4 regions of the Bradyrhizobium sp. I1.14.4 genome follow, and region 4 is predicted to be linked to each of the others. Evidence: predicted binding sites of a transcription regulator. Region 4 holds the regulator's gene; each other region holds the start of a gene.

Region 1 (5,607 bases), on a different contig from region 4:
CGGGGTGAGGGGCTCTCTCGGCCCGGCGATGCGCATGGAGAGACCTGTACCCCCTCACCCGGATCGCTGCGCGATCCCACCTCTCCCCGCAAGCGGGGCGAGGTGAAGAACGGCTCACGCGAGTATCGACTATTCACTTCGACAATTCCTTCAGGCCGAGCCGGATCAGCTGCGCGGTCTCGGCCTTCTCACCGGCGCTGCGCGAGGCGGCGGCGATGGCGGCGGAGGCCTGCGGCTGGCCGTAGCCGAGATTGACCAACGCGGAGATCGCGTCTGTGACCGGGCGTGGCGCGCGGTTGTTGTCGATTGCGCCTGACAACTGCACCACGGCGGGATCGACGTCGGCAAAGCCCGGCGCCTTGTCCCTCAACTCGCTGACGATGCGCTCGGCGACCTTCGGCCCGACCCCCGGCGTGCGCGCCACCGCTGCCTTGTCACGCAGCGCGATCGCGTTGGCGAGATCGGTCGGCGGCAGCGTGCCGAGCACCGCGAGCGCGACCTTGGCGCCGACGCCCTGCACGGTCTGCAGCAGGCGAAACCATTCGCGCTCGAGATCCGAGCGAAAGCCGAACAGCTTGATCTGGTCTTCGCGGACATAGGTCTCGATCGAGAGCACGGCGGCGCCGCCCGGCGACGGCAGCGCCTGCAACGTGCGACTGGCGCAATGCACCTGATAGCCGACGCCGCCGACGTCGAGGATCACGTAATCCTCGCCATAGGAATCGATCAGGCCCTTGAGCTTGCCAATCATGAGGACCACCCGGATTGGATGCTCGCTTCGACACGTGTGAGGGAGGCACCAGCGGAAGGGTTCCCTCCCCCCTTGCGGGGGAGGGTTAGGGAGAGGGGTGCCGCTTGTTCGATCGCCGCACGCATGACGCGATAAGCACTCGCACCGCGCTCGATTGTATCGCGCGCTTCGTTGACGCCATGTCGTTGCATTTCATAGGCCGTCGCCTGGGGCTTACCCCTCTCCCCAGCCCTCCCCCGCAAGGGGGGAGGGAGCTTGACGAGCGTGCGCCCCTCACGTCGCGCGAAGTCGCAATCGTCAATCATAGGCTCGCCACCCTGAGGCGCAGCGCGATGCTCTGGCGGTGATGCGCATGCGTAATCGCGACCGCGAGCGCGTCGGCGGCGTCGGCGGATGGCGGCTCGGCCTTCGGCAGCAGGATCTTCAGCATCACCTGGATCTGGTTCTTCTCGGCATGACCGGCGCCGACCACGGTTTTCTTGACCTGGTTCGGCGCGTATTCGGCGACCGAGATACCGAACATTGCGGGCGCCAGCATGGCGACGCCGCGGGCCTGACCGAGCTTCAGCGTGGCAACGCCGTCCTTGTTGACGAAGGTCTGCTCGACCGCCGCCTCCGCCGGCCTGTAGTCGCCGAGCACGGCGGCCAGCCCTTCATGGATCGCGAGCAGCCGGTTCGCCAGCGGCAGATCGTCCGGCGGCTCGACCGAACCGCAGGCGACATAGACCAGACGGTTGCCTTCGGTCTCGATCACGCCCCAGCCGGTGCGGCGGAGACCCGGATCGATACCGATGATACGGACGGGAGAGCGAATCGGCTGCGATGTCATGGGCTAGTGATACCGCCTGCGCCGGGAGAACGAAACACAAACGGAGCGCCGTCCCCTGCTCCGCGTATCATCGCACCGTGCTCGTCATCCAGCCCTACTCGTCATCCCCGAAAGCGGCGAGCCAGTACGCCGCGGCTTCTCGGATCAAACGCAGGCCTCTCGAATACTGGATCGCCCGGTCCCGTCTACGCCAAGGCTTCGATGGGGGTCACGGATTCAGGCACGCCGAAGCTTCAGCGGAGGCGGCAAGCCGGGCGATGACAGTGGAGCAACGCGCGTCAGCCGCCCATCTTAGCGATCAGCGCGTCGGACACCTCGAAATTGGCGAACACGTTCTGCACGTCGTCGTGCTCGTTGAGCAGGTCGATCAGCTTCAACAGCTTTTCGCCGGTCTCGTCGTCGACCGAGACGGTGTTCTGCGGCTTCCAGGTCAGCGCCGCCTTGCGCGGCTCGCCGAACTTCGCCTCCAGCGCTTTTGCTACTTCGCGGAAGGTGTCCTGCGCGGCGTAGACCTCGTGGCCGGCCTCGCTGGAGACCACGTCGTCGGCGCCGGCCTCGATCGCGGCGTCCAGCATGGCATCGTCGGAGGCGACCTTGGCGTCGTATTCGATGATGCCGGTATGGTCGAACATGAAGGCGACCGAGCCGGTTTCGCCGAGATTGCCGCCCGATTTCGTGAAGAACGAGCGGATGTCGGAGGCGGCGCGGTTGCGGTTGTCGGTCAGCGCCTCGACGATCACCGCGACGCCGCCCGGACCATAGCCCTCGTAGCGGATCTCGTCATAGTTCTCGCCCTCACCGCCGATCGCCTTCTTGATGGCACGATCGATATTGTCCTTCGGCATGTTCTCGGCGCGGGCCGCAACCACGGCGGCGCGCAGCCGCGGGTTCATCGCAGGATCCGGGGTGCCGAGCTTGGCCGCCACGGTGATTTCGCGGGCCAGCTTGCCGAAAAGCTTCGACTTCTGGGCATCCTGCCGGCCCTTGCGGTGCATGATGTTCTTGAATTGGGAATGGCCGGCCATGCGACGTCTCTTCGGAGCTTAGTGTCTGATCAGGGTGGAAAACGCGGCCTTATAGGCCCCTATCGGTCAAAATCAAAGGATCGGCGGGGCCCTCCGGCAGAGGAATACTACCGCATGCCGGAATATGAGGCACTTGTTAACCATGACTTCACGACCGGATGCGAGGATCGCCCCGTCCCGCTGCAACTTTCCAAGGCAACTCCCAGAAGCCCCAAAGAGCCCCCATGGCGTTCGGTTTGTTTCGAAAGCAAGTGCCGGAGCCGGCTGCGCCGGCCGTCGCGCCGCAGGTTCCAAATGCTGCGCCTGAAGTCTCGACCGAGACTGATTCGTCCGGTGATTCGGCCAAGGAAATCCTGGAACTGCTGGAACTCGAGCTCGGCGCGATGATCCGCCAGCTCGAACGTGCCGCGGGCTCGGTTGCCGACGGTGCCGAAGCGACGGCAGCCAAGCTTGCGACCATCCGCGCGCGCACCGATGCGCTCACCGGCCGCAGCAGCGATGCGCAGAGCACCGCGACGACGTTCTCTGAAGCGGCCAACCGTTTCACCCATTCCGCCGAGGGCATCGGCGCGCAGGTGCGCAGCGCCGGCCAACTCGCCGACGACGCCGCGGCCGCGGCGCGCGAGGCCACCGCCAATGTCGATCGGCTGCGCGAATCCTCGGCGGCGATCGGCAACGTCGTCAACCTGATCGCGCAGATCGCGCGGCAGACCACGCTGCTGGCACTCAACTCGACGATCGAGGCCGCACGCGCCGGCGCCGCGGGCAAGGGCTTTGCGGTGGTCGCCACCGAGGTTAAGGCGCTCGCCGTGCAGACCCAGAGCGCGACCGAGGAGATCACGCGGAAGATCGAGGCGCTGCAGAAGGACGCCACCGGATCGGCGGACGCCGTCCACCGCATCTCGCAGGCGATCGAAAGGATCCGCCCCGTGTTCGACAACGTCAACGGCGCGGTCGCCGAGCAGAACCAGATCACCGGCGAGATGGGCCAGAACGCGGCCTCCGCCTCGCATTTCATCGTCTCGGTCGGCACCAGCGCCGGCGAGATCGACAGTGCGACACGCGAAGCCGCCGCGCATGGTGACAATGTCGCGAAGGCCGGCAAGGCGGTAACTGCGTTCGCCCAGAAGCTGAAGGCACGCTGCGCGGTGCTGCTGCGCCAGGACGAGCGCGGCGATCCGCGCAAGAACGAGCGCCTGCCCTGCAACCTCAAGATCGAGATCACGACCGCGCGCGGCATCGTCACCGCGCCGGTCTACGAGATCGCGATGGACGGCATCCTGATCGGCGGGCCCGATGCCGAGAAGCTGCCGGCCGATGAGAGTATGAGCGCCACCCTGCAGGATATCGGCGCATGCCGGATCAGGATCGGCGACCGCTCCAAGGCCGGTGCGCAGGCCCGCTTCGAGGCGGCGACCGCCGAACTGCGGGAAAAGGTCGAAGACCGGATGTGGGCGATCCACGAGGAGAACGCCGAACTCGTCACCCGCGCGATGGAAGCAGGCAGCGCGCTGAGCAGGATTTTCGAGAACGGACTGGCGAGCGGCGCCATCACGCTCGAGGACATGCTCGACACCGACTATGTCGAGATACCCGGTACCAACCCGGTGCAGTACCGCACCAAGATGCTGGATTGGGCGGATCGCGCGCTGCCCGCCTTGCTAGAAGCGTTCCTCGCCAAGGACCAGCGGATGGCGTTCTGCGCGACGGTCGACCGAAACGGCTATTTGCCGGTTCACAACAAGATCTACTCGCATCCGCAGCGGCCGGGCGATGTCGCCTACAACACCGCCAACTGCCGCAACCGCCGCATCTTCAACGATCCGGCCGGGCTTGCCGCCGCCCGCAACCAGCGCGCCTATCTGATCCAGAGCTACGCACGCGACATGGGCAACGGCACCACCGTGATGATGCGCGAGATCGACGTGCCGATCCGCGTTCGCGGCCGGCACTGGGGCGCCTTCCGCACCGCCTACAAGCTCTGAGCGGGCGCGAGTGCACGCTCAGGCAAGACCGGCGGCGCGAATCACGCTTTAGGATTGGGATGGGGAATGATGCGGCGGCTCTACGGGCCGCTGTGACCGGAGGAAGTGCTGATATGTCGGCTGCGCAGCTTGCAGTGCTGGATACGTCATCGAACCGGACGCTGGCCGAACGGCTCGTCGACCAGCTCGCCGACCGTATCGGCGGCCTTGGGGTGGAGCTTGCCGATATCGCCGGCAACGTCCAGGAGGTCGCGAACCGCGTCAGCAGCCAGTCGGAGCGGTTCCATCATTTGCAGGAGACAGCCGAGACGATGGTCTCCGCCAATCACGACATCGCTAATGCGTCGCAGGCGGTACAAACGACCGCATCCGCCGCGGTCGGCCAGATCGCGCAGTCGCGCAACGTGGTCGAGACGGCGGTCAGCCACATCGCAGAGCTCGTCGCGGCGGTCGGACGGATCGAGACCCGGCTGAGCGCGGTCGGCTCCGCGCTGAGCCAGGTTGCCAAGGTCTCGGGTTCGATCGAGGCGATCGCGAAGCAGACCAATCTGCTGGCGCTCAACGCCACCATTGAGGCGGTGCGCGCCGGCGCCGCCGGCCGCGGCTTTGCCGTGGTCGCGAGCGAGGTGAAGAACCTCGCCGAGGCGACGCGTCAGGCGACGCATCAGATTTCCGACACCGTGCGCGACCTCGACGGCCAGATCGGCAGCCTGATCGGCGAGAGCAGCGATGCCTCGCTGCGCGCCAAGAGCGCCGGCGAAGGCGCCCAGCAGATCTCGGGCATCATCATGCGCGTGCAGGAGGGCTTTTCATCGGTTGGCGCCGAGATCGGCAGCGTCGCGCGCGCCGCAACCTCCAATCTCGGTCATTGCGACACCGTGATCGCGGAGCTGAACGAGCTTGCCAAGGGCGTCGATCTTTCCTCGCGCGACCTCAAGCACGCCGACGGACGCGTCGCGAAACTGCTCGAGCTCTCCGAGAGCTTGATTGTCATGATCGCCGACAGCGGCGTGGAGA
Region 2 (5,022 bases), on a different contig from region 4:
CATCGACGTAAGAGACCTGATCTGCCGCAGGCAGATCGATTTGGCGCTCCAGCAGCCATTCATGGAGAAACCAGATGCGACGAGTGTAGAGACCGGCCGGCTTCTGTCTCACAAGGTCCGCAATCTGATCCTCGTTCACGACGAGGAAAAGCCGCTTCAGGATTGCAAGGTCGAGTCCTTCATTCTTGAGAGCGAAGGTGAGATGTCCCTCAAGTGTCTTGTCCGGCGCATGGCGCGGCGTGTAGATGCGCCATCCCCCTTGCTCAATGATACGGTGCTTTGTTCCGATGGCGGAAAGCATCGCGGGATCGGGACGGATAGATTGTAGGCGTCTATCAGCGCAGCATAGCCAACAGGAGTTGCCACCTCCGGCAGCCTCCAGTCATGAAAAACGCTCACGGGTCCTGAAAACCTTGTCTGCATGGCACCGAATCCATGAAAAACATTCTCGGCCGTGAATTTCACTCTCAATTTAGCCTTCGAGCCGAAAATGCCTCTTATACCGCGAAAAACATTCACGCAATACGATAAACATGAAAAGCCTTCACGCGCGGAGCATGGGAGTATCCCCTCGACCTCGGCCCCAAGGGAACCCCTTGATAGCCAGCAATCCCAGTGACAGGAACCGCTCGGACAAGACCGAGTAGACGTCATCTTCAACGGTGCCGGCATAGCGCATGATCACAACGTGGATCATGTCGCGCAATTGACCGATACGCTGAATGGGGCCCTTTCGCTGCTCGAGCCGGGAGGGATCACGCACTTACGAACAGCACCTGAGCGCCCTGGCTCCAAGCCTCTATTCCGACCATCGCGGCCATCGCATCAATCGGCCTTTTGGCGCGCCCGTAGAGACGCTCGCGGCGAAGCGGATCGAACCTCTCCGGTCCATCGTCTGCGACCCGCCGTGAGATTAGATGTTCGATCTGATGGTGAAGGGACGTCTCGGAGGAACGTACCTTTTGGGCGATCTGGTTGGCCAATTGCTGCGGTCGCTGCTCATGGAGTTCGACACGCTCGGAGCAGACCTATCGGCTCACTCTATCGTACACGATGCGGTTCCTTGTTGCCATAAGGAATCCGCAGCGGCGTCACGCTTGAGTCTGCTGATACGGGAGCCGTCGAAGCGGCGTTAACTTTTCGTTTTCGAGACCTCTTCGGCGGTACAGCCTGGGGTGCAGCCGACCCCACCGGCCTGCTGGAGGTTTTTAACCTTGCTGCGTTTTTTACCTCGATTTGCGTCGATCCATGCAGACATCGCAGCCGAGCTGACCCTCGCATTATCGGGTATGACGAGTCCGTTCCGCTGCGCTAGCTTTTTGGCGTACAGCAACTGTGCTGCACTTACCGGTTTGAGGCCGAGCTTACCGGCTGTTTTACAGTCGGACTTTTTAGGCGCATGTTCGCTAAGGAATTTGCGGCAGATCGATATCGACGTCTTGTAGCCGGGTGGTGGTTTGATGCCTTTTTGCCGGACAAGGCTGTCAGCAAAGCGTTTCATGGCAGGCGTCGGTGGACACGTTCCTGTGCCATTGTCCCCTGCACTGCCAAGCAAAAAAGGCACCCCCGCGGTAGCACCCTCTTTCAGCTTTCTGATAATGCGCTCGGCGGCATCGCATACGGCGTCAATCGCGCCGACCATCTCCTGTTTACCTACAACGACGTCGTCGAGCAGGCATTCAAGTTGCGCCGTCACGCCTGGATCGACCAGCGCCGGGTCGGCTTGTTTGAGAACGCCGAACAACGACAGGCCGGTCTCGGTCGGCACAATATTCTTTCCCTGGGCAATCAGAAAACCCTGCTTCTTAAGCCCACCGATGATCTCGGCTCGGGTCGCAGGCGTGCCAATACCCTTGGCTTCCTTCAAGCGATCCCGCAGAACCTCGTCATCAACAAAACGCCAGGCATTCTGCATAGCCTCGATCAGAGTACCTTCGTTATAACGCGGCGGCGGCCGGGTCTCCTTGTTCTCAATTTTTGGATCTTGCAGTTGCGCGGTCTCGCCGTTGCGCAGCGGTGGCAGCAATTGCGCCTCATCGCCCTTTTCGTCGGCAGGTTGCCACTCCGGGAATGCGGCTCGCCAGCCGAGATCAATAGGCTGGCGACCGGCTGCGCGGAATTCGAAGCCGCGCACATCGAGCGTTGCGGTTGTCTGCCGGTAACGGAAGTCGGGCATCAGGGCGGCTAGATATGCCCGCGCGATGACGTCAAAGAGCTTCCTCTCGTCAGATGACAGACGGGGCCAGACCTCCGGCAGTTTGTCGATGGTGTTGACATTGGGAATGACGGCATGATGGCTCGCACCCTCAAGCCCCTTGTCGTAGAAAGTGCCGCTCGTACCTCTACGAATCATCGGCGGCTCGGGTACAGGAATCGCGCCGAACGATTGGCCCACCCGCAGTGCGGATATGATTCGCGGCACGTCCGATATCAAGTTTTGCGGCAGGTAACGCACTTCGGCACGAGGATAGGTGACAATCTTCTTGCCCTGGCCGTCATAAAGCTCCTGCGCCACTTCGAGCGTTTTGCTGGCTGACCAGCCGAAGCGCGAGCCGCAGACTTTCTGCAACGACGGCAAATCATGCAGCTTGGGTGGCCCTTGCCGCTTATCCTCGACGCGCACGGCAAGCGCGCCCTCGAAACCTTCAGCCGCCTTGACGACGGCCTCCGCCCTTTCGCGCTTAACAATTCGGTCCTGCGGCGCATGCCGCATCTGGAATTGCCCGTCCGCAACCTTCGCGGTGGCGACAATTTCGAAATAGGCAAGCGGCACGAAGTTTCGAATTTCCAGCTCGCGCTTGCATACAATGGCTAATGTCGGCGTCTTTACACGACCAACTCCAATCACTCTTCGCGCGCCCTGCCCCAGGATGACGGTTGCGGCGCGAGTGAGTGAGAGATTGTAAATCTGATCAGCCTGTCGGCGCGCCACAGCGGCGGCGTACAGCCGGGCATATTCGATATTAGGTTTTGCGCGACCAAATGCGTCGCGGATGGTCTGCGAATCCTGCGCGGTGAACAGCACCCGCATCACCTGACCGCGATACTTGTAATGCTCAAGAATTTCCTGACCGATTAGCTGGCCCTCGCGGTCACAATCGGTTGCAAGCCAAACTCGTTTGGCAGTGCGCAACGCCTCGCGAATAGCCTTGAGCTTAGCGGCCTTGTTGCCACCCTCTGCCGGGCGCGTTCCGTAAAGACCTTCAGGCCGCAGAAGTATTGGCGACCACCGCTTCCAGGCCGGGACGACCTCCTCTGGTTCGAGGAGATCGAACAAATGGCCCTCTGCTGGAAGAACATCACCGTAGCGCGAACCAATTGCGGCGCGGACGTCTTTGGCCTGGCTGGTTTTCTCGGTGATAACGATCTGATCTGCCAGACCGGCGCGTGGATCGGACAGGACTCCATCCCATGATTGACCCGGCACCATGCGGTTCGCTGCCGGATCCGGCCTCTCGATATCGCGCCGACGAGCAGCCTCCGACGCCAGCTTTTCCATCTGCTTCGCGGAGGGCATTCGCCAGCTTGCGGGTCGCTCATTCGTCATGGTCAGGCCAGATTGACAAAAGAACATATCAAGAACATTATTCGCCGGTCAGGTCAAGCAGTTGGAGTCAGGCCATGGCTGAAGTCACCTATTTTGTCGCGCTGCCGTTCGTCGCCGCCGACGGGGATTGCCCTGGCGAACCCACGGAATGTTTCAATCCAAACGCCGCTGTAATGCGCGCTGTGGCGTTATCCTGCAAAGATTGTCACGTCGGCGCAGTCGCCATTAACTGCTTGATCGACCGCGAGTTCACCCGACATAGCCTTCTCGCTTTCAAGCTGGCTGTTCACAATTCTTGAAATGCTTTCGCACCTCACCTGTGCCAACAAAATGCGACAACAAACGATAATTTCGAAACTGATGCCTCACTCGACCTGCGACGATAGCGGGATGGATCTGAAGCGCACCCGCCAGATTGATCACCCCTGTTGCAGTGGGATGAAACCGCACGTCACTATTGTCCCAAATGGACCGAGGAACACATGCTTCTTCAGCCCATTGGTCAGCCTCTTCCTCTCTTACATCGCGGCTCACGCCGACGTTTTCACGCAACGTGAGATCATCAACGAACCCAACGTCTACCGCATTTTCAAAGTGTCTTCCGACGTGCGCCAGTTCGTGAAGCAAACAGAACCAGAAATTATCAATCCTGTCATATCGCAGAGTCAGCCCAATAACGGGCGTGCCATCGGCTAATTTCAGTGCGGCTCCATCCAAGTGCGTCTTCGGAAAATGCTCCAAGATGATGAGATGAATGCCGTTCTTTTCAAGAAATTCCTTGGCCAAGAGTGGACCGTTCTCGGACCAGCTCAACTTCGCTACTTGGCTCAGGAAATCCGGAGTTACGGTTCCCGGCTTAAACTCTTTAGGCAGCTTCGTCTCCGAGGCCAGCGCCAGCAGCTGCAAACACCACGCATTCAAAGCGAACGGATCAGCCTTCGCATTTGCACGAACATGGTCATTCTTTCGGTACATAGCCTCAACAACCAGACTCGTTCTCCCGGCTCGGTGCATCAGCCCCCGCATAATTTCTTCGGCATGCTGAACCGCCCTCGGGCGCTTTGGAAGCCATTTACGTTTCACCATTTCGGTGATCGGAAATTTAGCCCAATCGATCCCGAACTCTTGATTGCCCGCCACGGAGCTTGCTTTGAGCAGAACGTCACTGGGAATGCCTAGGTGCTCATGAAGGGCGCGCGCCATCGTCATGGTAATCTGCCGCTTACCAGAGAGAACTTCAGAGACTTTGGCCCGACTCCCGATAAGTGGCACTAGATCGCGCGCAGATAGACCTGCCTGCTCCATACGGAATTCGATAGCGGCGACGGGGCTCGGAACGCCCATAGGGATGTTCTTGGATTCATAAAGCTCAACAAGGTCAACGAGCACATCCAATTCAATTCCTTCAGGCGTACCGGCATGCGCATCCATCAGCTCGGAAATGCGATCTAAAGCCGCTTCATAGTCAGCGTTTG
Region 3 (5,607 bases), on a different contig from region 4:
AAACCAAAAGTTGTATCAATAATTAACACACGTCAAACGATAATGTGAGAGGTTGCGCCCGTTCGGGCGTCGTTAAAGGATCCTGGACGGGGATACGTCCGCCAGCGGCATCGCCAGTCCCGCAACCCGCAATTCGCACTGGTTGGGTTGACCCATGTTTATGAACACTGGTGGAACCCCGAGTCTTCCCTTGCGACGCTACGTAGTTTTTTCGGGCGTCAGGAGGGGTACCAAGGTAGTATGCAGATTGTGCCAAGCGGTCATCCCGGCGTCGCCAAGTGTGGCGGGTAATCTGTTGATTACGTGATAGATTTCAGGCCACGGTTACGTCGCTTGCTTCCGGAACTTTGTTCTGGTCCGGAGAACTACGGATCGTGGCCGGCGATCGCTGGATGCTGATGTTTGGGAGCGGAGTCCCGATGAGTCGCTCGACCCGGCGCAGGTCGGGGGCGCAGATCGGGCAATGCTGGCGATGGCCGCCAGGATGGTCGGGATACCGCTTAGGTCGCGCGCGGTTTTGATCGCCCCATAACGGCCGACGAATCCCAATGACTTCATTGCCGATCCGTTCGAAGACAGCATCGTGCGCGCGAATTCGGTAGTCCTACTGAGAACGCACTAAAGCACGGTTATGGCTGGCTTAATTCGATTACGCGAAGGTTGCCTTCCTGCTCAAAACAAACGGCCCCAACAGGGGGCCGCCAACCCGTCCCGGACGGGTTTTCCTCCAGCAGTCGGGGGGCTACCTGTCTGGCTGGGGGCGATAAACCGACGCGCTGCAAGGCCGATTGTTCCAGTAAACATTCGCGCTCCGAATGATAGGAACGGATCGCGACCCACAGGAAATTATGGGGCCAGAACATTTGCTGGCCCTCTCAGTAGTCCTACCGAGACCATCGGCTAAGCCTTGGTTGCCATTCGGTAAAACCAAAACAGGCCACTGCAAAAATCAGATTAGGCCACTACGGGTTAAAACAAGCCAGCACCTATCCGCCGGTGTTGTCCTAATTAGGACAGTCTCGGATGGGAATTAGGACACTTGTCAAATGGAGGTAACCCAGGAGGGTCCGCTTCCCCGTTCGCGCTTTCGCGATATGGTGAATTGCGCTCTCGTCCGGAACGAGAGTTGAGTATGGCGCTCCGGATAGAGGACGCAGAGGCCCTGACGCACTAGCCCCCGTTGGGGCCTTTGTCGTTTGCGGCGCTGCCAAGCGCACAAACGCCGCCCGCTTAAAATACATGCGGAGCGGCGCTAGCTTCTAGCCCCAGGAAGGATGTGCAAAATCCTGATGAGGATAAGTCTGCACGAAAACGCGTAAAAGTTAATACCTCCGACGAGGTAGGTTTGGCGCGCATAGGAACGAGCGCAGCGCGGCCACTCGGGGCGGGAAACCCCGACACTGTTGCACGCAGAGAGGCGCCCTTCACAAAACTGCAAAACGACTTTGCGATACTGCTGGCTTAGCTACTGCCATCTTCGGTTAAGAGGCATTTCAAGTGGCTAGGGGCCGTCGATTAGATGCGGCCGGCGGCCCCATTGCCCCTCATTGCTCTCACGGTCTTTGGCTGGATCGTGAGCCGGTAGGCAACGAGGTGTTCGCCGTCGAGCTTCTCCAGCGTCGTATCGCATGCCGGGCAATGATATTCGCCCTTGGAGCCAGGTTGGGACGACAACTCCAATCGTCGGAAGCCCGCGCCGCAGCATCGACAAGTTACGTCCGTTTTCTTCATCGTGCCGCTTCCCATCTCGCTTGTGCTAGTTTGATGAAATTGGAGCGGCGGAACTATGTTCGGGGTCGGTGAAAGATTGATTGCTCATGCCCGACATTTTGATCCGTTGCCCGAAGACGGGAAGGCCCGTTCAGACCGGCTTGGACACTGAGACGGTCATCCTTGAGACGCTGCCAAGTGTCGCGCTTCCGGCCCAGTGTCCGTATTGCGGGAAAGTGCACTACTGGATGCCGACGGAGGCTTGGATCTGGCAAGGTGGGAAACCGGTACCGCACTAACTCTTAGGAACTCTGTTCATCCACGGAGAACCCCGTAAGACTTCTGCGCTGTGGAAAAGAACAGTTGGCGGACCATAACAATTGCTATGGGCAGAACATCGGATTGCCGACTCAGTAGTCCTACCGAGAACAGGCGCTAAGCCTTGGTTGATGTTCGCTTAATCGTAATTTGGACACTCTCAAAATCAACTTAGGACACTGAGCTTTAAATGCGGACAGCACCTATCCGCCTGAAAGAACATATTGCGAACATAGAACAAACGTGGTACGAGGTTCCAGTCAACAACGCATTCCGCCTGATCTCATCGCCCGTTTTTCCCGCTAGCGAATCCCCGCCATAAGGAGCACATCCCAAATGTCCGCCACCGCACTGCGTATCGTCGAAGGATCCTCCATGGACAAGTCCAAGGCCCTCTCAGCCGCGCTCTCCCAGATCGAGCGGCAGTTCGGCAAGGGCTCGGTGATGAAGCTCGGCAAGAACGACCGTTCGATGGATGTCGAGACGGTGTCGTCGGGCTCGCTGGGGCTCGACATTGCGCTCGGCGTCGGCGGTCTGCCGAAGGGGCGTGTCGTCGAGATCTACGGGCCGGAATCGTCGGGCAAGACCACGCTGGCGCTGCACACCGTGGCGGAAGGCCAGAAGAAGGGCGGCATCTGCGCCTTCATCGACGCCGAGCACGCGCTCGATCCGGTCTATGCGCGCAAGCTCGGCGTCAACATCGACGAGCTCCTGATCTCGCAGCCCGATACCGGCGAGCAGGCGCTGGAGATTTGCGACACGCTGGTGCGCTCCGGTGCGGTCGACGTGCTGGTGATCGATTCGGTCGCGGCGCTGGTGCCGAAGGCCGAGCTCGAGGGCGAGATGGGCGATGCGCTGCCGGGCCTGCAGGCGCGCCTGATGAGCCAGGCGCTGCGCAAGCTCACCGCCTCGATCAACAAGTCCCATACCATGGTGATCTTCATCAACCAGATCCGCATGAAGATCGGCGTGATGTACGGCTCGCCGGAGACCACCACCGGCGGCAACGCGCTGAAGTTCTATGCCTCGGTCCGTCTCGACATCCGCCGCATCGGCGCGATCAAGGAGCGCGACGAGGTCGTCGGCAACACCACCCGCGTCAAGGTGGTGAAGAACAAGCTGGCACCGCCGTTCAAGCAGGTCGAGTTCGACATCATGTACGGCGAGGGCGTCTCCAAGATGGGCGAGATCCTCGACCTCGGCGTCAAGGCCGGCATCGTCGAGAAATCGGGCGCCTGGTTCTCCTATGACAGCCAGCGGCTCGGCCAGGGACGCGAGAATTCCAAGGCATTCCTGAAGGCGAATCCCGACATCACCGCCAAGATCGAGGCCGCGATCCGGCAGAATTCCGGCCTGATCTCCGAGCAGATCCTCGCCGGCACGCCCGAGCGCGACGCCGAGGGCGAGGAGCCCGCCGACGAGTAAGCCTCAAGGCTCAATCATTTCGCTGCAAGCGGGCGCTGAGGACGTTGAGTTGCCGACGTCTTCGGCGCCCGTTTCGTTTTGACGCTGGCGTTCAGTGAGTTGAACCGATGAGACGTCTGATCTTGACCGGTCCGTCCGGCACCGATCTGGAGCGTGTAGGTCTGGCCGAGGACGTTCTTCCGGTTTGTTTTCGGTTTGCCTGGGGATCGTTGCCTTCGTCACTGCAGCTCGATGCCTATTTTGGTGCGCGAGCGGATCAGGCTTCCGGAAATCATTGGTCGGATTGGTGCTCTCGGTCTCAGCATGCCAAAGCCTGCAAGGATCTTGCGTTCAGCGATTATTGCGCGCCTTTCGATGCTCTTGAACTATGGTTTGACCCGGACCCCAACGATCAATTGCAGCTGATTTGGTTGCTGGACCTTTTCAGGGCGTGGCCCGAAATGGCAGCCAAGCTGCAATTGCGTCTCGTCGGATTCGAGCTGAGGACAATGAGCGAGACGTGGCGTGGATGGAACGAGGTGCCGCTTGTCAACATCAGACCGGCGGACATCGAGACAGCGGCCGTATGCTGGCAGGCCTATCGAGCGACCACTCCCGAGGCCTGTTTCGATGCGTTGCATCGGGACCTGAGTGGCTTACCCTTGCTAAGACCGGCGCTGCTTGACCTGCTTCGGGAGCTGCCGTGGAGCACAACAGGGCTCGGTGCCACGGAAATGCGCCTGCTCGAGCTGATCGCGGCGGGTTTCATGGGTACCAACGCGCTGTTCTACCTTCGCGGCTTCCGTCAGCGCGGCGTATTCAACGATATGGAAATCGGCAGGCTGCTCCAGGGCCTCGCGCATGGACCGCAGCCCGCGATCGTCGGGCTCGACGATGAGTTGCGCATCATCGCCCCTGAGAATTTGCGAGCCCGCATGGAGGCCTATCAGCGAAGCCGACTGTCGCTGACTGAGTTTGGCAAGGCCATCCTCGCGCACCAGGAGGACTTCAGTCGTCATAATCCGATCGATCGCTGGTGGGGAGGCACGCATCTTACCAATGACAATCTCTGGCGCTGGGCTCCGACACTAGTCAAAGGCTAACGCCTGATCGGGGAGCGGACCCGTTATGACTCAATCCGCACAACGCGGATTGGCAATCGGCTTACCCCTGCGCCAGCGCCTTTTCCCGGCTTGCGATCAGCGTCCGCAAGTCCTCCGTCACGGCAACCGACTGATGCGTCTTCTGGTCGGTCGCGACCCAGATGATCTCGCCGGTCGCGCGCAGGTCCTCGGAGCCCTTGGCGAAGATCGCGAGCGCAAGCACGATTGAGGAACGGCCGATCCGTGCGACCCGCACGCAGACCTCGATGTCCTCGTCGAACCGGATCGGCGCCTTGTACTCGACCACCGACTTCACGGTGTGGAAGTCGATGCCGGTCCGCGCCACTTCGCCGAGATAGTCGTAGCCGAGCGCGCGAAAATATTCGGTGATCGCGGTGTCGAAATAGGTGAGGTAGTGGGCGTTGAACACCACGGCCTGCGCGTCGACCTCGGAATAGCGGACGCGAAACGGGAAATGAAACCAGAATTCCTCGCGCATGTTTCCTCCTGCCCGGGCGGCCCTCGTTATCGTTCGTCTCGCGATCCGCTTCGGCCGGTGCGGGTCGCGGACGAGCGAAACGACGAATTCTTTTCGTTGTAGATGGTGGGTTGAGCCGGAGGGCTCAACCCGTGTTTTGATGTCCGGGCGACGCAAGTCCCCCCGAAGCACGTTGCCCGGCTATTCCGCCGCCTGCGCGTAATCCTCGACCGGTGGGCACGAGCACACCAGGTTACGATCGCCATAGACATTGTCGACGCGGCCGACCGGGCTCCAGTATTTGTCGGAACGCGACACGCCGGCGGGGAAGCAGCCCTCGGCGCGGGTGTAGGCCCGGTTCCAGGCGTCGTCGGCGATGTCGTGGACGGTGTGCGGCGCGTGGCGCAGCGGCGAGGCCTCGACCTTCCAGCGGCCCTTCTCGATCTCCGCGATCTCGTTGCGGATTGCGATCATGGCGTCGCAGAACCGGTCGATCTCGAACTTCGATTCCGATTCCGTCGGCTCGATCATCAGCGTGCCCGCCACCGGGAAGCTCATGGTCGGCGCATGGAAGCCGTAGTCGATCAGCCGCTT
Region 4 (5,607 bases):
ATCGGTGCTTCCGGCTTCGTGATGGGCGCGGTCAAGACCCGGGATCCGCCGGCGACCGGTGGCCTTGCGCTGCGCTATGCCGCCTTCATGCAGGGCCTGCGCGACGCCATCGATGCGCGCATCCGCACCACGCTCGACGGCGATCAGCGCGCGATCGCAACTGCGCTGCTGACCGGCCGGCGCGACGCGATCTCGACGCCTGTCAACGACGCGATGTTCATTTCGGGGCTGGGCCATGTACTGTCGATCTCCGGCTACCACATGGCCGTCGTCGCGGGCGTGGTGTTCTTTGCGGTGCGCGCGCTGCTTGCGCTGTTTCCGGCGCTGACGGCGGGACACCCGATCAAGAAATGGGCGGCGGCGGCCGCGCTGGTCGCCGCGGCGTTCTATCTCCTGCTGTCGGGGGCGGAGGTCGCGACCCAGCGGTCGTTCTTCATGACGGCCGTGGTGCTGATCGCCGTGATCGTCGACCGCCGCGCGATCACTTTCCGCACGCTGGCGGTGGCGGCACTGATTGTGCTCGCGATCGCACCGGAAGCGCTGGTGCATCCGAGCTTCCAGATGTCGTTTGCTGCGACGCTTGGGCTGGTAGCGCTGGTGCAGATCGGGCTGCCGAACCTGTTGGCGTCGCCCGACCATTCGGCGACCGCGCGGGTTGCGCTGTGGGGTGGGCGTGAGCTCACCACGCTGATGCTGGCCTCGCTGGTGGCGGGCTTCGCGACGACGCCCTACGCCGCGTTCCATTTCCATCGCGTGACGCCCTACGGGCTGCTCGCGAACCTCGCGGCGATGCCGGTGGTGTCGGCGGTCGTGATGCCGGCCGGTCTGCTTGGGCTCGTCGCCATGCCGTTCGGCTTCGACGGCGTGTTCTGGGCGATCATGGGATTCGGCATCGACTGGATGATCATGGTGACGCAATGGGTCGCCGCGCTCCCTGGCGCGGTCGGCCGGATGGCGGCGTTCGGCATCGGCCCGCTGATCGTCGCAAGCGCCGGCATCATCCTGCTCGGGCTATTGCGTACGCCGCTGCGGTGGTTGGGCGCGGTGCTGCTGGTGGTCGCCTCGGTCTGGGCGGTGCGGTTACCGCAGCCGGACGTGCTGGTCTCCGCCGACGGCCGCAACGTCGCGGTACGCGGCGGCGACGGACGGCTGCATCTGATGCACAGCGCGAAGGATGCCTTTCTCGTGAAGGAATGGCTGGCGGCCGACGCCGACGCGCGCACGGCCACGGATGCGTCGCTCGGCGAGGGCGTCTCCTGCGATGCAAGTGGCTGCGTGACCCTGGGCGCCGGCGGCGGCTTCGTGGCCTTGGCAACGCGGCCGGAAGCGCTGGCCGACGATTGCGAGCGCGCGGCGCTGATCGTGACTGCGCGGCCGGCGCCGCTGGGCTGCGCGGCGTCCGTGATCGATGCCGAGCGGCTGCGCCGCCACGGCGCGCTGGTGCTACGGCGGATCAGGGACGGCTACGCCGTCGATGCGGTCAAGCCCGGCGGGATCGACCGGCCGTGGTCGCCGGCGATTCCCGGCGACGGCGAGAGCGAGACGACGCTGCGCGCGCCTGCCGCCGCGCCGCGGTCCGCTGTCGACGCGACGCCCGCCGAGACTGATCTGCAGGGCGAAGATTAGAGGGCGAAGATTAGCCGTTGTCGGGTGGGGGGCCGGAAGGCAGCTCGAACAGGCCGAGATGGTACTCGTCGGAATCGGGGCCAGCGTCGGGCTTCTTGACGAGGGTGAAGGAAGCCTCGGGAAACTGCTCCCAGACCTTCAGGTCGTCAGCCGTCACCGTCAGCCAGCCGAACCGGAACATGTAGCGGCCCGGCTCCGTGACGCGACCAGCTTTTTGCCATGTGACCTTATCGACCACCGCGCACGTCCTCCGTGCACGATGATGCGCCAAGGCGTCCGCCGACGCAAATCTCCTGCTGCGCCCCGGAACCCGAAATCCGGGGTCGCTCGAAATCGCTTAGGTCACTCGCCGCCGAACGGCTCATTCCGCGGCGACGATGCGTTCAACCCAAAAACAGCGATGCGAATGCGGAGGGCCGCCGCTCCACAACCTTCGGCTTGTGCTCGACCGCCGGATGCAGCGCCGGCAATTGCAGCACGCTGACGCGCTGTCCCTCGACGAGCTGGGTCACCAGCACATGGCTGCCGTCGGGAAATTCGACCGCGTCATGATGGCGATCGGGCACGTCGGGCTCGACTTCGTTGAACACGCCGACGCGATAGTTCAGCGTCTTGGTCCAGATCCAGCGGCTGTCGTAGCGAACGTTCTCGGCGAAAGCGAGCTCGGTGCCCGGCAGCATGCAGACCGCGACGGTGGGATCATTCTCCGAAGCAAAGCCGCGGGTCGACGTCCCGCGAAAAGTCGTGGTGATCAGCGTCTCTCCGACAATGGCGGGGCGCGATGCCACGGCGTGCAGACTATAGTCACACATCGGATGGCTCCTCATTGAGGTAGCGACCCGTGCCTCTCCCTGAGGCATAGGCCTCTACCAGAGTGGACGATAGCGAACGAGTATCTGCTCGTTTCTGGGCGATTGTACGACTTGCCGCAGAACGTCCCGATCACAAACACGCGACGCTGCGTGAGAGGTATCGGAGCGCATCCGGCAGGCCGCACGCTACGCTATCCTTCAAGGAACGATCCGACGTGTTGCTCGTTCCTTGCCGCCGTCAGTATTTGCGATAAAGACCGATCAGCTTGCCCTGGATGCGCACCCGGTTCGGCGGCAGGATGCGCACTTCATAGGCGGTGTTGGCCGGCTCCAGCGCAATCGATGCGCCGCGGCGGCGGAAGCGCTTCAGGGTGGCTTCCTCCTCGTCGATCAGCGCCACCACGATGTCGCCGGTGTTGGCGACGTCGTTGCGCTGGATCAGCGCCATGTCACCGTCGAGGATGCCGGCGTCGACCATCGAGTCACCGCGCACTTCCAGCGCATAATGCTCGCCGGAGCCGAGCATGTCGGGCGGCACGCTGATGGTGTGGCTGCGCGTCTGCAACGCCTCTATCGGCGTACCGGCGGCGATCCGGCCCATCACCGGGACCGCGACCGGACGGTTGCCGTCGTCCTCGGCGGTCGGCGGCGTGCTGGTGCGCTTGCCGAGGGTGCCTTCGATAACGCTTGGCGTGAAGCCGCGGCGGCCGTTGCTGCCGCCGGCCGACAGTTCGGGCAGCTTGATGACTTCAATGGCACGGGCGCGGTTGGGCAGGCGGCGGATGAAGCCGCGCTCCTCCAGCGCAGTGATCAGGCGGTGGATACCGGACTTCGAGCGCAGGTCGAGCGCATCCTTCATCTCGTCGAAGGAGGGCGGCACACCGGCCTCTTTCAGACGTTCATTGATGAAACGCAGAAGTTCGTACTGTTTGCGCGTGAGCATCTCGAGTATTCCCCCGGTTGATAGCGTCGTTCGATTCCGAGACTTTTCAGGTGGGGCCTGACCTCAGGAGCACGGTGCTCATTACAAGCGCTCCCTCGCGGCCTCCCATTTTGTAGACACTAGTACTCGAAACAAATCATGAACGGACACTATATGTTCGATATGTGTTCCGCAACCACTTAATTTCCGGTGAACGCGCTCGGCCACGCACAATCGGCGGGGGGCGAAAACCCTATTCGGGCAGCGTCAGGATCTTGCATTCGCTGCCCTTGGCAGCGGCAGGCGCAAACGGCGGACGCACGAGAAGTGCCCGTGCCGCAGCGAGATTCCCGAGCAGCGAAGAGTCCTGCTGCACCACGGGGGTTGCGATCAGCGTACCGTCTTCGCGCTCCTCGAGACGCGCACGCAGGTAGTCCTCGCGCTGGTCGTTGGCGGCGAGGTCGCGGCCGAGCAGGGCGGTGACGCGGACATGATGAATCGCTTTCCGGCCGCTCAGCGCCCGAATCAACGGCACCAGAAACAGGAAGGCGCAGACATAGGAGGATACCGGATTGCCGGGCAGGCCGATTACCCGCATCGCGCCGAGCCGGCCATGCATCATCGGTTTGCCCGGCCGCATCGCAATCCGCCAGAACGCCATGTCGACGCCCTCGGCCTCCAGCGACCGCTTGACCAGATCGTGGTCGCCGACCGAGGCACCGCCGGTGGTGATCAGGACGTCGGCACCGGTCTCTCGCGCCCGGCGGATGCCGGCGGTGGTCGCTTCCACCGTGTCGGCGGCAACCCCGAGGTCGATGGTCTCGGCGCCTTCGGCGCGCGCCAGCGCCCGCAGCGCATAACCGTTGGAATAGACGATCTGGCCCGGGCCGGGCTTCGAGCCCGGCATCACGAGCTCGTCGCCGGTCGCCAGCACCGCGACCTTCGCACGGCGGTGCACCACGAGCTCCGGATAGTTCATGGCAGCCGCCAGCGACAGCGCGCGGTCGGAGAGGCGGCTGCCGGCGGCGAGCAGCACGTCGCCCTCACGGAAGTCGACGCCGGCGGGGCGGATGTGCCGCCCGGCGGTTGCGGCTTCCGTGATCGCGATGTGGTCGCCGTCGACCCTGGTGTCTTCCTGGATGATGACGGCGTCGGCGCCATTGGGGATCACGCCGCCGGTGAAGATCCGCACCGCTTCGCCGGCACCGACCGTCCGCTCGAACGGCCGGCCGGCCGCGACTTCGCCGATCACCTTGAGCCGGGCCTTGAGATCGGCCGCATCGGCGGCGCGCACGGCGTAGCCGTCCATCGCCGACATCGGCTGTGGCGGCTGGGTGCGGAGCGCGGCGAGGTCATGCGCCAGGGTGCGGTGGTAGGCGGCATCGAGCGCGACCATCTCCTCCGGCAGGGGCTCGGCGCCGGCGAGGACGGCGGACAGGGCATCGGCAACCGGCATCAGGGCCACGCTCAGAGCTCCTTCATTCGAAAAGTTTAAATACCAAGTGCGGTCAACGCCCTTGCCACGTCATCCGTCGATGTCACGTGGATGGCATGAAGGCCGCGCGCCCGCGCACCCTCGATATTGGCGGCCAGGTCGTCGAAGAACAGGATCCGCGACGCCGGCACGCCGATCGCTTTTACCACATGATCGTAGGCCTCGGCGTCGGGTTTCCGGAAGCCGATGCTCGATGACAGGAAGACAGTCCGGAAATGGCTGAGCAACTCGGCATGGCTGGCGGAGAAATGCGCGACGTGGGCTGGATTGGTGTTGGAGAAGGCGTAGAGCGGCATCCGCCTGGCAGCCGCCGCGAGCAGGGGGGCGATTCCCGGCATCTCGCCGGTGAAGATCGCGTTCCAGCCTTCGAGGAACTGCGCGTCCGTGATGTTGATGCCGAGCGTCTGGCGCAGGTTTTCGAAGAACGCGGCGTCGTCGATCCGGCCGATCTCGTGATGCCTGAAGCTGTCGTCGACGACAAAGCGCGTGGCGAGGTCGGCCGGCGCGCAGCCGGCATGCTGCGCCCAGTGCGCCATCACCTTCTCGAAGTTGATGTCGATCACGACGCGGCCGATATCGAACAGCAGCACGTCGACGGAATGGGGAGAGAGTTGCGAGGTCATTGCGGAAACCGTGTACGAAAATTGCGGGCGGGCGGCAATGTCCTCGATTTGTGCGGCAGGCATGCGACGACGGTGCTGATGTTGGCTCCGGCTTGGTCCATTCTCACGCGGTGTCATCACCCGCGCATG

Evidence for each region. Region 4 encodes LexA, which represses DNA repair genes until DNA is damaged. Its sites were predicted from a motif close to TGTTCNNNNTGTGTTCNG; they were not measured.
Region 1: ruvC (crossover junction endodeoxyribonuclease RuvC) is a predicted target of LexA. The motif match lies at 1,611-1,628, and genes of this name have one in related genera.
Region 2: ABIB78_RS33060 (type IA DNA topoisomerase) is a predicted target of LexA. The motif match lies at 3,567-3,584, and genes of this name have one in related genera.
Region 3: recA (recombinase RecA) is a predicted target of LexA. The motif match lies at 2,244-2,261, and genes of this name have one in related genera.

The regions. Positions count from the first base shown of each region.
Region 1 is NZ_JBNDLA010000005.1:108,288-113,894, reverse strand. Features, by position in the region: gene ruvA (Holliday junction branch migration protein RuvA) at 134-751, opposite strand; gene ruvC (crossover junction endodeoxyribonuclease RuvC) at 1,053-1,580, opposite strand; gene ABIB78_RS12655 (YebC/PmpR family DNA-binding transcriptional regulator) at 1,859-2,605, opposite strand; gene ABIB78_RS12650 (methyl-accepting chemotaxis protein) at 2,830-4,590, shown strand; gene ABIB78_RS12645 (methyl-accepting chemotaxis protein) at 4,704-5,607, shown strand, end outside.
Region 2 is NZ_JBNDLA010000028.1:15,459-20,480, forward strand. Features, by position in the region: gene ABIB78_RS33055 (hypothetical protein) at 1-301, opposite strand, end outside; gene ABIB78_RS33060 (type IA DNA topoisomerase) at 1,133-3,499, opposite strand; gene ABIB78_RS33065 (hypothetical protein) at 3,622-3,846, shown strand; gene ABIB78_RS33070 (hypothetical protein) at 3,821-5,022, opposite strand, start outside.
Region 3 is NZ_JBNDLA010000009.1:61,863-67,469, forward strand. Features, by position in the region: gene recA (recombinase RecA) at 2,365-3,453, shown strand; gene ABIB78_RS19740 (hypothetical protein) at 3,561-4,535, shown strand; gene ABIB78_RS19745 (acyl-CoA thioesterase) at 4,597-5,034, opposite strand; gene gcvP (aminomethyl-transferring glycine dehydrogenase) at 5,215-5,607, opposite strand, start outside.
Region 4 is NZ_JBNDLA010000006.1:285,466-291,072, reverse strand. Features, by position in the region: gene ABIB78_RS15645 (ComEC/Rec2 family competence protein) at 1-1,626, shown strand, start outside; gene ABIB78_RS15640 (hypothetical protein) at 1,637-1,864, opposite strand; gene ABIB78_RS15635 (hypothetical protein) at 2,010-2,438, opposite strand; gene lexA (transcriptional repressor LexA) at 2,677-3,381, opposite strand; gene ABIB78_RS15625 (molybdopterin molybdotransferase MoeA) at 3,614-4,825, opposite strand; gene ABIB78_RS15620 (HAD family hydrolase) at 4,852-5,478, opposite strand.